2 regions of the Shinella sp. JR1-6 genome follow, and region 2 is predicted to be linked to the other one. Evidence: predicted binding sites of a transcription regulator. Region 2 holds the regulator's gene; the other holds the start of a gene.
The links. Region 2 encodes LexA, which represses DNA repair genes until DNA is damaged. Its sites were predicted from a motif close to TGTTCNNNNTGTGTTCNG; they were not measured.

Region 1 (7,726 bases), on a different contig from region 2:
GCATCGCCGACGTGCCGCGCGTGCGCAACGGCGATATCCTGAGGCTGGCGCCGGGTGAGCCCGAGGTCGTCGATCACGCGCCCTTCGGCCGTATCTTCAAGGATGGCAATCTCATCGGCGACTATGACGAGATGGGCATCGGCGACCGCCGCAAGCTCGCCTTCGTCGGCCATGTCGCCGTCAGCATCCTGCTCGACAGCCGCTACGACTTCCAGGGCGATCCCGAGGTGGAGCCCTTCGGCCTGCCGCAGTTCGACGACGAGGGCGAGGACATGGGTGATACGCTCTATGACGCCGTGCTCGGCGCCGTCGAAAGCATCCCGCGTGCGCGCCGCAAGGACCTTGAGATGGTGCGCGAGGCCGTGCGCCGCGCGGTGCGCTCCACGGCGAACGAGATCTGGGGCAAGAAGCCCGTCGTCACCGTTTTCCTGACAAAGGTCTGACGAGGCAGGTACAGGCGCATTCATCCCCGTCGCCACAGGCGCGGCGGGGACGCACGGCACCGCCGAAACGGGTGTGACAGCACGCCGCCCTTGCGCCGTTTGAACTTCGTTCGCGACAAGCGTAAAAGAGCCGTTGTCGCACGAGAGGCCGCCCATGCAGATCTTTTCCTACTTCGCCGTCTATTTCATCGTTTGGTGGATGACGCTCTTTGCCGTGCTGCCCTTCGGGCTGAGGACGCAGGCGGAGGCGGAGGAGGTGGTGCCCGGTACGGTGGAAAGCGCGCCGGCACGGTTCCGCGGTGGCCGCATCGTTCTGACGACGACGATCGTTTCCGCCATCATTTACGGCACCTGGTACGTCCTGTCGGTGCGCCTCGGCTACGGCATCGATTCCATTCCGCAGTTCATGCCGAGTTTCAGATAGGCGGCTGCCACAAAGGTTAACGCGCCCGCCGGGGCCAGGGGCAAGCCATTCCAGGTGTCCCGGGCTGTTCAGGAAAAGTCTTCCCCTGGGCGTCTCTCCCATTTTTCAGGAAATTGCCGGCGGAGCGGACCTCTGACGCCGAGTCATGTGCATGCCGAGGGATTTGCATCCCTTCGGGTGAGGCGGAGTGTCGCGGAGCGCGCGCGGTGTGCGTCTTTGACGCATGGACCTTCCCGGCGAATTTGCTAGAGGCGGAAGCGTCGTCGATAAAAGGCAAAAAAAAACAAGGCTGAAAGCCTTGTTTTACAGGTATCGCGTGATCTTTATCCGTTGTGCGGTGGCAGCGTCTGCGCGCGCCAAAGATCTGATCCTCCCAAGACTTGACCGCGAAAATGGCAAGAATTTGCACTTCTTGCCTGTTTTGTGGCCTGAAACTAGCCCAAACGTTAGGCGTTGTCATCCGCTTTTTTTGCATTTTTGCTACAGTGGAATAAAATTTTTCCATTGACAAGGCGCGCGCAATTTCTGTTATTGGCGGCCCCATTTTTCTGCCACATTTCTTTGGATCGCTCGGGCGGTGGACGGCTCGCCTGAGTCGGTGTTCCGCCTCGGGCTGCCGGGTTTCCTTCCTGTGGCGAAGCGTTTATGAACGCATCAAAATCAACGTCATTTTGCCCGATTCCCGAAATAGGGCGGATCAGTCACTCCGGAACCCGATATGCGCCTTTCCCGCTTCTTCCTGCCCATCCTCAAGGAAAACCCCAAGGAGGCCGAGATCGTCTCCCACCGGCTCATGCTGCGTGCGGGCATGGTCAAGCAGCAGTCCCAGGGTATCTATACCTGGCTGCCGCTGGGCAAGCGCGTCCTCGACAAGGTGAACGCCATCATCCGCGAGGAACAGAACCGTTCCGGCGCCGTCGAGCTGCTGATGCCGACGCTGCAGTCCGCCGAGCTCTGGCAGGAAAGCGGCCGCTACGACGCCTACGGCAAGGAGATGCTGCGCATCAAGGATCGCCAGGAGCGCCCGATGCTCTACGGCCCGACCAACGAGGAAATGATCACGGACGTCTTCCGTTCGTTTGTGAAGTCCTACAAGGACCTGCCGCTCAACCTCTATCATATCCAGCTGAAGTTCCGCGACGAGATCCGTCCGCGCTTCGGCACCATGCGCTCGCGCGAGTTCCTGATGAAGGACGCCTATTCCTTCGATCTCAACCGCGAGGGCGCCGTGCACGCCTATAACCGCATGTTCACGGCCTATCTGCGCACCTTCTCGCGCATGGGCCTGCGCGCCATTCCGATGCGCGCCGATACCGGCCCGATCGGCGGCGACCTCAGCCACGAATTCATCATCCTCGCCGATACCGGCGAATCCGAAGTCTTCTGCCACAAGGACTTCCTGAACTTCGACGTTCCCGGCGAAGACACCAACTTTGAGGACGTCGCAGGCCTCAAGGGCATTTTCGAAAAGTGGACCTCGCGCTATGCGGCCACTTCCGAGATGCACGACGCGCCCGCCTTCGAGGCGATTCCGGAAGGCGAACGCCTGTCGGCCCGCGGCATCGAGGTTGGCCACATCTTCTATTTCGGTACGAAATATTCCGAAGCCATGGGTGCCAAGGTTCAGGGCCCTGACGGCAAGGAACACACCGTGCACATGGGCTCCTACGGCATCGGCCCGACGCGCCTCGTGCCCGCCATCATTGAAGCCTCGCATGACGAGAACGGCATCATCTGGCCGAAGGCCGTCGCGCCGTTCGAAGTCGTCGTCATCAACATGAAGTCGGGCGATGCCGCCTGCGACGCGGCCTGCGAGCAGATCTACGGCGCACTGCTGAACGCCGGCATCGATGTGCTCTACGACGACAAGGATGAACGTGCCGGCGCGAAGTTTGCGACCGCCGACCTCATTGGCGCGCCGTTGCAGGTCATTGCAGGTCCGCGGGGCATTGCGAACGGTGAGGTTGAGATCAAGGACCGCAAGACCGGCGAGCGCGAGACGCTGACCATCGAGGCGGCGATCAACCGCCTGACATCCGGCAACTGATGCCCGCAGGCGCAGGCGGCAACGGGAGGAATCATGGCTGACGCAGCGAGCGGTGCATCTGCAACCGGGGCGCAGGCCTTCAACAAGAGCCGCCCGTTCTCCGCCTTCGAGCGGATGGTCGCCTGGCGCTACCTGCGCTCCCGGCGCAAGGAAGCCTTCATCTCGGTGATTGCCGGGTTCTCCTTCATCGGCATCATGCTGGGCGTCGCGACGCTCATCATCGTCATGGCCGTCATGAACGGGTTCCGCACCGAGCTGATCTCGCGCATCCTCGGCATCAACGGCCACATGATCGTCCAGCCGATCGATACGCCGCTGAACAATTATGCCGCGCTCGCCGAGCGGCTTTCCGCTGTCCCGGGCATCACCATGGCGATCCCGCTCGTCGAGGGCCAGACGCTGGCCTCCGGCACTGCGGGCGCGGGGACCGGCGCGCTGGTGCGCGGCGTGCGCGCCGACGACCTTGCCAAGATGAAGGCCGTCTCCGACAACATCAAGGAAGGCGACCTCGTGGGCTTTGCCGCCGGCAGCGGCGTCGCGATCGGCTCGCGTATGGCCGAACAGCTCGGCCTCAGCGCCGGCGGCCAGATCACGCTCGTCGCACCCGAGGGCGACGTCACGCCGCTCGGCGTCAATCCACGCGTGAAGACCTACACCGTCTCGGCCATCTTCGAGATCGGCATGTCGGAATACGACGCGTCGATCATCTATATGCCGCTCGAAGAAGCACAGCTCTATTTCAATGCCGAAGGCATCGTGCAGTCGATCGAACTGTTCGTCGCCAACCCCGACGATGTCGACGACCTGCGCCAGCCGATCGAGGCCGCCGCCGAACGCCAGATCTTCATCACCGATTGGCGCCAGCGCAACCGCACCTTCTTCTCGGCCCTGCAGGTCGAGCGCAACGTCATGTTCATGATCCTCACGCTGATCGTGCTCGTGGCCGCGCTCAACATCATCTCCGGCCTCATCATGCTGGTGAAGGACAAGGGCAGCGACATTGCGATCCTGCGCACCATGGGGGCGACGTCAGGCTCGATCATGCGCATCTTCTTCATGACGGGCGCGGCGATCGGCACGGTCGGCACTTTTGCGGGCGTGCTGCTCGGGGTTGTCGTCTGCCTCAATGTCGAATCGATCCGGCAGTTCTTCTCGTGGCTCTCGGGCACGACGCTGTTCAATCCGGAGCTCTATTTCCTCAGCCAGCTTCCGGCGGACATGAATGCCGGCGAGACGGTCTCGGTCATCGTCATGGCGCTGGCGCTCTCCTTCCTCGCGACGATCTTCCCTGCCTGGCGTGCCTCCAAGCTCGATCCCGTCCAGGCCCTGCGGTACGAATAGGATAAACGCATGAATGCGCGCGTCGCTCTGGAACTGAAGGGCATCGAACGGCACTACGGCCAGGGCGAGACCCTGCTGTCGATCCTGAAGGGAGCCGATTTCACGCTGAAGAGCGGCGAGACCGTTGCGCTCGTCGCCCCGTCCGGCACCGGCAAGTCGACCCTGCTGCATGTCGCCGGCCTTCTCGAGAAGCCGGATGCCGGCGATGTCTTCGTCAACGGCCATTCCTGCGCGACGCTCGCCGATGACCAGCGCACGGCAATTCGCCGCAGCGAGATCGGCTTCGTCTACCAGTTCCATCACCTGCTGCCGGAATTCAGCGCGCTGGAAAACATCATGATGCCGCAGCTCATCTCCGGCCTCACCAAGGCGGAGGCGCGCGAGCGCGCCGCCCAGCTGCTCGACTACATGCGCATCGGCCATCGCGCAGACCATCGCCCCTCGGAACTTTCCGGCGGGGAGCAGCAGCGCGTCGCCATCGCGCGCGCCGTCGCCAATGCGCCGCTTCTTCTGCTGGCTGACGAGCCGACCGGCAATCTTGACCCCGAGACTGCGGGTTATGTCTTCGAGGCGCTGGAGGCGCTCGCCCGCCAGTCCGGCCTTGCCGCGCTTATCGCGACCCACAACCACGAGCTTGCCGGCCTGATGGATCGTCGCGTGACGATCGAGGACGGCCTCGTGCGCGAACTCGCCTGAGGCCGGTCCCGGTTTTTCCTGTCAGTTGTCGAGGCCGCAGATCGAGCGGCCGACATCGTCCTGCCAATCCTTGAGCAGCACGAACTGCGCCCTGCCGGCAATCGGCTGGCCGCGGGCCTTGCCCTTGCCGGTCAGCACGTTGAGATCGCATTCGCTGCCGGCGTCCGGATTGAGCGTGTCGTAGGACGAGAACGTATAGCCCGCGACGATGAAATCGAAATTGCGGTAGGCGATGGTCAGTGATTGCCGCCAGCGGTCACGGCCGACCGAATCGTTCTTCGTCGTCAGCGTGAACGAGCCGTTGGCGAGCGCGGCGAGCTCCGGCTCCTGCCCATACATGGCGAGGTTTCCCCAGATGGTGTTGGGCAGCGTGAGGGCGAGCGTCAGGCGGTTCTCTTCCGGCTTGGCGATATAGACGTAAAGCCCGTTGTCCTCGCCGCTGTTGTCGCCCGGCGTTGCGACGAGGACAAGATCGGCCACGCCGTCCTTGTTCCAGTCGCCGCTCGCCATGGCTGCGACGCGCTCGGCCGGAAAGTCCGCGGCCTCGGCCGCAAGGGGCAGGGCAAGCGACAGCAGAAGGGCGGCACTCAACGACTTCATCTCATTTCCTCCATGTGATCGACGCGACCTTATTGTGCCGCGCAATGCCGGTCCAGAGGGCCTGTGGATAAGGGTTGACATGAGAACAATAATAGAACAAAATAAAAACATAAAAGGAAAGGGAGCCACAATGACCGATTTTCTTCGTGATCTTGCAGCATTCACCTCCATGGCCATGTTCGTCGCCAGCTTCTCCGTCATCCTCTTCGGCATCTGACTGTATGTCCGCGTCCGGTCGGTGTTGCATGCGTGGAAAGCGGGTGCAACGCCAAGAACGGTCTGGACGGGAGGGGTGCGAATCCGCTTAAGCTTCCCTTCCTGATCGGAAGGATGATGGCATGGCGGACGCGGCGCAGAAGACGGATGGCGTGACAATCGAAGAGACGCCGGAATTCGTGCATCTGCGCGTCCATTCGGCCTTCTCGCTGCTCGAAGGCGCCCTGCCGATCAAGAAGATCATCGGCAAGGCGATGTCCGACCAGCAGCCGGCGATCGCGATCACTGATACGAACAATCTGTTCGCGGCGCTCGAATTCTCGCAGAAGGCAGTCGGCGACGGCATTCAGCCGTTGATCGGCTGCCAGCTGTCCATCGACATGGAAGACGAGGGGGAAGGCGAGCGTCGCGGCGGGCAGGCCCAGCTTGCAAAGCTGCCTTCGATCGTCCTTCTCGCGGCGACGGATGCGGGCTACGCCCGGCTCGTCGCGCTTGTCAGCCGTGCCTATCTCGGCGGCGAAGGCAGCCAGGCGATCCGCATTGCCTATAGCTGGCTGCAGGAAGAGGGAGCGGAAGGACTGATCGCGCTTTCCGGTGCGCTCGGCGGCCCCGTCGACATGGCCTTCCTCGCCGGCCAGCCGGTCGTCGCACGGGCGCGGCTTCACGCGCTGAAGCAGGTGTTCAGCGACCGGCTTTATATCGAATTGCAGCGGCACGGCCGCTTTGACAGGCAGCATGAACGGCGCATGGTCGAGCTCGCCTATGCGGAGGACGTGCCGCTGGTCGCGACCAACGAGCCGTTCTTCCCGGCCCCCGACGACTACGATGCGCATGACGCCCTGATGGCGGTGGCGCACAATGCGATGGTGTCGGACGACAACCGTTTCCGCCTGTCACCGGACCATTATCTCAAGAGCCGCAAGGACATGGCGAAGCTCTTCGCCGACCTGCCGGAGGCGCTGGAGAACACGATCGAGATCGCCCGGCGCTGCTCCTTCGTGCTGCAGACACGCGGGCCGATCCTGCCGCGTTTCACCGGCGCGACGGACGATCCGGAGGAGGCGGAGCGCGCGGAGTCCGCGGAACTGCGGCGCCAGTCCGTGGAGGGGCTGGAAAGCCGCATGGAACTGCTCGGCCTGACACCGGGCTATACGGAACAGGACTATCGCGAGCGGCTGGACTTCGAGCTCAGCGTCATCGAACGCATGAAGTTCCCCGGCTACTTCCTGATCGTTGCCGACTTCATCAAATGGGCCAAGCAGCACAACATCCCCGTCGGCCCGGGGCGTGGATCGGGCGCGGGCTCGCTCGTCGCCTATGCGTTGACGATCACCGACGTCGATCCGCTGCGCTTCTCGCTGCTCTTCGAACGCTTCCTCAATCCGGAACGCGTCTCGATGCCGGACTTCGACATCGACTTCTGCCAGGACCGCCGCGAAGAGGTGATCCGCTACGTGCAGCAGAAATACGGCCGCGAGCAGGTGGCGCAGATCATCACGTTCGGGTCGCTGCAGGCGCGCGCGGCGCTGCGCGACGTCGGCCGCGTGCTCGAAATGCCCTATGGCCAAGTCGACAAGATCTGCAAGCTCGTGCCGAACAATCCGGCCAACCCGACGCCGCTCTACAAGGCGATCGAAGAGGAGCCGAAACTGCAGGAAGAGGCGGAGAAGGAGCCGGTGGTCGCGCGCCTGCTCGACATCGCCCAGAAGATCGAGGGCCTCTACCGCCACGCGTCGACGCACGCCGCCGGTATCGTGATCGGCGACCGTCCGCTCTCGCAGCTCGTGCCGATGTACCGCGATCCGCGCTCCGACATGCCGGTCACCCAGTTCAACATGAAATGGGTCGAGCAGGCCGGCCTCGTCAAGTTCGACTTCCTCGGCCTGAAGACGCTGACGGTGCTGAAGACGGCGGTCGATTTCATCCGCAAGCGCGCAATCGAGGTAAAGCTCGAAAGCC
Region 2 (7,726 bases):
TGCCGATGTCGATCACATCGGGGCCGATCGTACCGGATCGCGTCGGCAGCTCAACCGCTTTGCCACCGACCGATACACCCGCGCTTGTTCCTGTCATAACGATCCTCCGTTGTTTCCAATGGCGGCACGAAGTTGTGCCGGAACCATGAACATGCTCGTTTTGCTAGCCCATTTGCACCTGCCTGCCAAGCGAGACGAAAGGCAAATTGTGCATTGCGAAAATAGGCTTTCCGGCAACGCAATATCTACCCTTTCCAGCAAGTTTCAAGCAACTTTTACGCGTGTTTCGCGAAATGCGGAGGTGGCATCCTTTCTGTCTTGCTTAGCACTTGTGACGGCCACTGCTGATTGAAGTTTCCATCATTCGGTTGCACAATGGCGGTGTGAACGGGTGGGGCCGGGATCATGGAGAAGGGCAAGGTCGCAGAACGGCGGGAGGTGCCCGAGGCGCATGCCTGGCGGGCGGCGCCTGACGATGCTCCTCTGCCGGTCCCGGCACGCGATCCGCCGGCCCGCAGGGGCAGGGTCGTGGTGCTTCTGACAGCGGCGGGGCGCTTGAGGAGTGCTTCCGAGACGCCGCAGACGTGGCGCGCCGCCTTCGCGCAGGAACGGGCACATGGCCATTTCTTCCTGTTCGTGCCGGTCTTCCTTGGTGCTGGAGCGGCCCTGTGGTTTTCCGCCGTTACTGATCCATCGCTTCCAGCACTGCTGCTTTTCGCTGCCTTCGCGTTCTGGCCCGCCTGGCGCTTCAGACATCGGGAGGATTGGACTGCGCTCGCCGCCGGGGCGATACTCTTCGTTCCGGTCGGCATGCTGCTGGCGGCGCTCGAAAGCGCGCGGCTCGATACGGTCGTGCTTGATGCGCCCGTTACCACCGATGTCAGCGGGCGGGTGCTGGCGCGCGAGAGTGACGAACGGGGTGCGATCCGCTACCGCATCGCGCTCGATACGACACGCGACCCGGTGCTCAAACGCCCGCCCGGCGTGGTGACGCTCCTCGCCCGCAGTCGGCATGCGCCGATCCCGATCGGCGGTGGGATAACCGGACGGGCACGGCTCGGGCCGCCCTCTGGCCCGGCGCTTTCCGGCCTCAACGACTTCGCCTTCGACGCCTATTTCGCCGGCACCGGCGCGGTCGGCTACTTCTATCAGGCCCCGCGTGCGGTTGCAGTGGCCGAGCCGGGCGTCGAGGGTCGGATTCGACAGACGGTCGCGACCTGGCGCAACAACCTCACCGAGCATATCCGCGGGCGGATTGGCGGCGATGCCGGCGCGATCGCCGCGGCCCTGGTGACGGCGGAGCAGCGGGCGATCAGCCCGGAAACGGTGGAGGCATTGCGAGAGGCGGGGCTTGCCCATGTGCTGGCCATTTCCGGGCTCAACATGGTGCTCGCCGCTGGCACTTTCCTCGTCGGCGCCCGCGTTCTGATGGCACTGATCCCGGGCTTTTCCGAACGCTATCCCGCCAAGAAGATTGCCGCCGCCGGCGCGCTCGTCATGGTGACGCTCTATATCCTCGTTTCGGGCGGTGCGATCTCCGCCGTGCGCTCGTGGATCATGATCTGCATCATGCTGGTGGCGGTGCTGTTCGGCCGTGCGGCGATCAGCCTGCGCAACGTGGCACTCTCGGCCATCGTCATCCTTGCCGTGACACCGTCGGCCGTCACCAATCCGGGCTTCCAGATGTCCTATGCCGCAACGCTCGGGCTCGTCGCCGGCTATGCGGCCTGGCGGGAACGTCCTGTCCGCCGCGAGGGCGAGGGAGGGCGCCTGAAACTGTTCGGTGGTGCGCTGGGGCGCTTCTTCGGCGGGCTGCTCCTGTCCTCGCTGATCGGCGGGTTCTCGACCCTGATCTATTCCATCGGCCATTTCCATCGCATCCCGGCCTATGGACTTGCCGGCAACTTGCTCGCCATGCCTGTCATCAGCGCGATCGTCATGCCCTTCGGCCTCATCGCCGTACTGCTCATGCCTTTCGGCCTCGATGGCGTGCCCTTCGCGATCATGGGCAAGGGCATCGAGTGGATGATCGCGCTGTCGACATGGGTTGCGAGCTGGAAGGGCGAGATCGTCACCGGCCGCATTCCCTCGATTGCGTTCCTGCTGATCGGCCTTGGTGGCGGGCTTGTCTGCATCCTGCGCACGCGGCTGCGCCATGCGGGAACGCTGCTTGTCGGGATCGGCCTCGCCATCGCCTGCTTTCCGGCTGGAGGTGCCACGCCGGAAGCGCTGGTGTCCGAGGATGGCCGCCTCGTTGCCATCCTTCGCGGCGAAACCGTCGCCACAAACCGGGCAAGACCGCCAGACTTCATCTATTCGCAGTGGCGGCGCGCCCTTCGGCTCGGCGAACTTGTAAAACCGGAGATCCGCAGAAGCGCCGGCTTGACCCTTGAAGAAGCCGTCAGCACCACGGGTGCTGCAGAAAGCCGAAACAAGCCCCGGCGCACGGCCGACCGGCAGAAGGCGAGGGACGCCATGGCGTCCGCGCTCGCGGAGGCCCGGGCCGGCAATGGCTTCGTCTGCGAGGCAAAGGCCTTCTGTGCCGCCGTCTCGCCAAGCGGCTGGCGGATCGTGACCCTCGACGACGTCGCCTTCCTGGGCACGGCCTGCGACGCTGCCGACCTCGTCGTCGTGTCCCTGGCCCTGCGGCTCGAGGCTTGCCGCTCGGGTGCGCGCCTGGTGACGGCGCGTCACCTGAGGCGAACCGGCGCCCTCGAAATCCACCCGGACGCCGAAGGCCTATCCAACATCTTTTCAGCTGCGCAGGTCACACCAGCCGTGGAAAGTCTCGACCGGCCCTGGGCCCGCCACCGCAGCTACGACTGGCGCACAGGCAGTTTCGATCCGCAGGGCGATCAGTGATAGCGGCGAATGAGGCCAACCAGCTTGCCCTGGATTTTTACCCGGTCCGGCCCGAAGATGCGGGTCTCGTAGGCGGGGTTTGCCGCTTCGAGCGCGATCGACGCGCCCTTGCGGCGGAAGCGCTTCAGCGTGGCTTCCTCGTCGTCGACAAGCGCCACGATGATTTCGCCGGGATTGGCGCTGCTCGCCGTGCGGATGATCACCGTGTCGCCATCGAGAATGCCGGCCTCGATCATCGAATCGCCCTTGACCTCCAGCGCATAGTGATCGCCGTTGCCGATCATCTCGGCTGGAACGGTGATGTCATGGGTGTTGTTCTGGATGGCGGAGATCGGCACGCCGGCAGCGATGCGGCCCATGACAGGAACGGAGACGGATGAGGAAACCTCGGCCACGGGCGTGCGCCGCGGCGGGGCGGCGACGGGAGCGGGGGGCTGCTTGCCGCGACTGCCCTCGATGACGGCAGGTGAAAAGCCGCGGCGCGGCTGCAGGCTCTGGGCATAGGCTTCGGGAAGCTTTATCACCTCGAGCGCGCGGGCCCGGTTCGGCAGGCGCCGGATGAAGCCGCGTTCCTCCAGCGCCGTGATGAGGCGGTGGATGCCCGATTTCGACGCGAGATCCAGCGCGTCCTTCATCTCGTCGAAGGAGGGAGGAATACCGGACTCCTTCATCCGTTCATGAATGAACAGGAGAAGTTCCTGTTGTTTCCGCGTGAGCATGGCTCCTCCACCGAGAATCGAGTGAAACAAATCCAGAACAGACACTATCTGTTCCATATGTGTTCTGCAAGGGGCTGCTGAAACAATAATAGTACTGGTGGAGGCGCGCGAGCTAATCCGGAATAGCGCGCATAGATAATCTGGAATTCAAAAACAGGCGCTGCCTTGTTTTTAAAGGGCTTTTGCCGCGAAAGTGGGGGTTCCCAATGCGCCAATTGGTAACCCCAAACACGGCCATTCCAGCGGATATAATAACTAATTGAAAATACAACGATTATTGCGGCCCTTAACCTTCATGGCCGATCACCCCACGTGGGATTGCGGACCCTATTGCGGACCCTGCTTTTTGCGGCGCTCCGTCCGGTTTTCAATTGCTCTTATGAAATGAGGTAAATCACTGCGGAAACTCTTTCGACCATACTCATCGAATGCGGCTTCATCCATCTTACCACTGTCAAGAAGCGACCGCCGCTCATGTCGAACCAATGCAAGGGTACGCAGAATTGCCGCCCCTAAGCTTTTCCCAGCCTCGGTTACCTCGCTCTCGCTCATGAACGCCAATTCCTCGGCCGCAAATTGACCGAGCAATTCAGCGATTATGGCCTCTCCGGCGATCTCAAAATCTCTGATTGTTAAATCTTCAAACTTAAAAAGCTGAACAAAATCTTCGCCCGACAGAGGCGTGCGATCTTCACCGAAGAGAAAGAAATCGATCTTGCGGCCAGTCTCTACAGTTAGCTGGAGGACTGCCTCGATTGGCAAGGAATTTCTGGATCGCCATGAGGAAACTGTTTTGTTTGAAACTCCAAGATGAGTAGCGAGATTGGCATCCGTGTTTATGCCACACGCCGCTTTCATCCGATCCAAAATCTCTGGCACATTTAACGTTGTCGCATCGCTCACAGGCACCCTCGTCTACAAAATGCGGACGGAGCCGCATGACATCTGCATTGTGCGGACATGCGGTCTGCATAATGCAGTTTTATCAAGGTGTGCCTTGAAATGAAAGCCAAATCCAAAACTCCTTCGAAGGAGCTTCTGGTCTACGTTCGCGTAGAGTTCATCCTTCAAGGTTCCTCCTTCAATGCATGGTGCAAAGCCAATGGCGTTGTTCGCAGGACCGCTGAACAGTCACTAAGCGGCGACATTTGTAGCGAGAACGCCAAACGTCTCGTGGAGACGATCTTGAAAGCTATCGAACGACGGGCGGCCTAAATGTCGAACTGGCTTACGGCAGACGACTTTGCCCAAGTGGCAGGAATATCATTTCGTAAAGCGCGCCGCGCACTTTCATTGGCAAGAAGCGGTCAGGTATGGCGGGGCGACGCCCTTGAAGTCCGCACCTTCCACGGCCGTGGCGGTCGCTCCGGCATCCAGTATCAGGTACGGGTTTCCAGCCTTCCGCCCCATCTTCAAGAGCATTTAAAGACCCTTCAAATAGCCGATAAAGCGGTTTTAAGCTTCCGCCTCGGTGACGATATGGCTCGGCTGGAACGCGCGTGGAAACACGACATCATCGCGCCGGCGCTGGAGCATCCGTACCGGAGCCCGGAACGCAAGGCCGAAATCGAGAAGCTGCACGGTACCTATCGGCTCGACTGGACCGGCCATAAACGCAAGCTCACCCAATCCACCCTATATGAGTGGATCAAGATTTTCGAAACAGAGGGATTTCAGGGCCTTGCGCAGAAAGTCCGGAGCGACAAGGGCGAAAAGAAAGCCCTAATCAACCGGGCGTGGATGCAGACGGTTCCCTTTGACGATATCGCCAAGGAAACCATTGCCGAGGATATCGTCCAGTTCATTCGCGGGCTGATCGTCAAAGGCACCACGCGCAAGCTGATCCGGTTCATGGCTTCTGCCGAGCTGCGCCGCCTCACCGCTGCATATGGTTATGTCGTCACCGATGAGACCGAGGCCACGAAGCTGTTTAATATCCCCGACAGCATCGTGTCGGCCGAAGCCCGGTTTAAGGCCGTCTATCGGCATAACTTCGACCGGAAAGCCAGCGAGGACAACAAGCCACGCATCCGTCGCACGATAGCTGGTCGCCAGCCCATGGAGATTGTGGTGATGGACGTGCACCATATCAATGTGATGGTGCGCCGGAATAACGGCACGGTCGCGAGCCCTAAGTTTCTGGCCTTCCACGATGTGGCGACGAACCGTGTTTTCGGGGAACTCGTCTTTCTCAACGAGCGCGGCGGCGTGCGCAACGTCGATGTGATCGAGGCATTCAAGCGTATGTGCCAGCATCCGGCCTTCGGCATGCCGTAGAAGCTCTATTGCGACAATGGCTCCGAATACCGTTTTGCCGACTACCTTGAGGACGCCTTGAAGCTGAATTGCAGCATCACGCCTTACACGGCAGAGGATCGTAACCGTGTCATCCGGGCGAGGGCCTATAACGCATCCGCTAAGGTGGTTGAAGGCTTCTTCCGCCAGATGAACCAGCAATATTTTCGACATATTCCCGGCTGGATCGACGACAACCGCATGAACCCGAAGCGCCGGGAACTCGGCAAGCCGATGCCTCCATACGAGAACGGCTTTGACGAATTCTGCAAACTGGTTTTCCAGCTTCTGAAGACCTACGAGGCATTGCCTCAGGGAGGCGCGCTTGCCGGCAAGTCGCCGTCGCAGGCTTTCGAGGGGCATGTGAAGGCCGGATGGGCTTCCACGCTGATAGACGACAGCCAGTTCTACATGGCCTTCGCCAAGCCGGAGCGCCGCAAGCTGGAAAAGCACGCCTTCAGCCTCGGCGGGCGGTTGTGGACCGGACCGGAACTCGACAGGTGCTTTGAAACCACTGTCATCGTCCGCGTCCCTGCCTATCACGGCTTCAATGAGTTGCTGGTGGAAACCGTCCAGGGCGAGCGCATCGGATGGGCCACGCCGGATTGCGAATTCCTCTATGATGATCCTCGCGGTGCACAGACCAGCGCGGCGCGCGATAAAAACCGTAAGCAGGCGCTCCGCAAGATGCAGCGTTCCGTGCCTGAAATCGACGTTCTCGGCAAGTTGATCGAGATCGGCGAGGGGGCAGCGCAAATCGTTCCAAACGCGCCAGCCGGGGTGATCTCGGTCGATCTGGACGGCGGCGGCAGCCACGCCATCGTTCCTGTACGTTCTGCGAAAAAGACCCGCCAGCAATTGGAAGAGAAACAGCGGGAAATGGATGAGGCCCGGTCGCTGCTTGTTCGCGCCGCCGCCGCTCACAATCAAAGGAAGTACGATGGAACTCATTAAGCCATATGTGCCGGCGAGGGAGTACTTCGTGGAGATCAGCGCCGTTAAGCGCATTCGCGACGGGCTAGATTACACCATGAATTTCGGAGAGCCGGTGCAAGTTGTAAGCGATCCCGGTCATGGCAAAACAACTGCTCTCTATTATCTGGCGAAGGAACTCGGCGGAGTCTACTGCCTTGCCGGGCAGGCTCACAAGACCGTGCCGGACATGTATCGAATGCTTCTTGCCGCCTTCGAGATTTATCATGACTGCACGTACACCCGCGATCTTTACAACGTGCTTGTCCGCAAGCTCGCCAGAACTGATTGGGATCGGCAGCATAACCCGCGCCGCTTGCTCATTGTTGATGAAATCCAGACGCTGGAAGCGACGGCGCAGCGGGAACTCCAGAACCTTCAGGAGACGTGCGACCTCGCGCTCATCATGAGCGGCAACGGCTCCCGGCTCGCGAAATCGAAGGTAGACCAGTCCGCCTGGAAGCAGGTGGATGAGCGCCTTGGCATGAAAATTCAGCTTCCGAAACTGGATCGACGCGACTGCGATGTGATCGGCGCAGCCTACGGTGTCGAAGGAATGGACGCCTACGAAGCGATAGGGAATTTCGGCATGCGCACAACTGCCCGCCACCTTGGGCGGTTGTTGCGCGAGGCCAAAATGCTGACCACCGGCACAGGTGGTATCCGTTTACAGCACATCAAAACCGTCATGAAGGCAAAACCTGATCAGGCGGACTTGAGGCTTTTGAGACCGGAAGCGGCCTAGCAGCCGCCTCCACCCACCCGCGTACCATCTGAAACCAATGTTCTCCGTGCATCTGTTCGGCGTAGTGCGGAGCTATGTCCAAGAGAAAGAAACACCATGCTTCACAAGATCAACGAACATAGCATGCTCCGCA

Region 1: a site for LexA is predicted at 5,633-5,650, ahead of dnaE (DNA polymerase III subunit alpha). Genes of this name have one in related genera too.

What each region holds. Positions count from the first base shown of each region.
Region 1 is NZ_SHMI01000003.1:453,656-461,381, forward strand. It holds gene EXZ48_RS07440 (ribonuclease J) at 1-443, shown strand, start outside; gene EXZ48_RS07445 (DUF1467 family protein) at 598-867, shown strand; gene proS (proline--tRNA ligase) at 1,586-2,914, shown strand; gene EXZ48_RS07455 (lipoprotein-releasing ABC transporter permease subunit) at 2,948-4,255, shown strand; gene EXZ48_RS07460 (ABC transporter ATP-binding protein) at 4,265-4,951, shown strand; gene EXZ48_RS07465 (hypothetical protein) at 4,973-5,551, opposite strand; gene dnaE (DNA polymerase III subunit alpha) at 5,890-7,726, shown strand, end outside.
Region 2 is NZ_SHMI01000005.1:167,435-175,160, forward strand. It holds gene gltA (citrate synthase) at 1-97, opposite strand, end outside; gene EXZ48_RS10730 (ComEC/Rec2 family competence protein) at 406-2,862, shown strand; gene lexA (transcriptional repressor LexA) at 2,856-3,581, opposite strand; gene EXZ48_RS10740 (helix-turn-helix domain-containing protein) at 3,909-4,484, opposite strand; gene EXZ48_RS10745 (helix-turn-helix domain-containing protein) at 4,797-5,858, shown strand; gene EXZ48_RS10750 (hypothetical protein) at 5,916-6,830, shown strand; gene EXZ48_RS10755 (AAA family ATPase) at 6,817-7,593, shown strand; gene EXZ48_RS10760 (hypothetical protein) at 7,690-7,726, shown strand, end outside.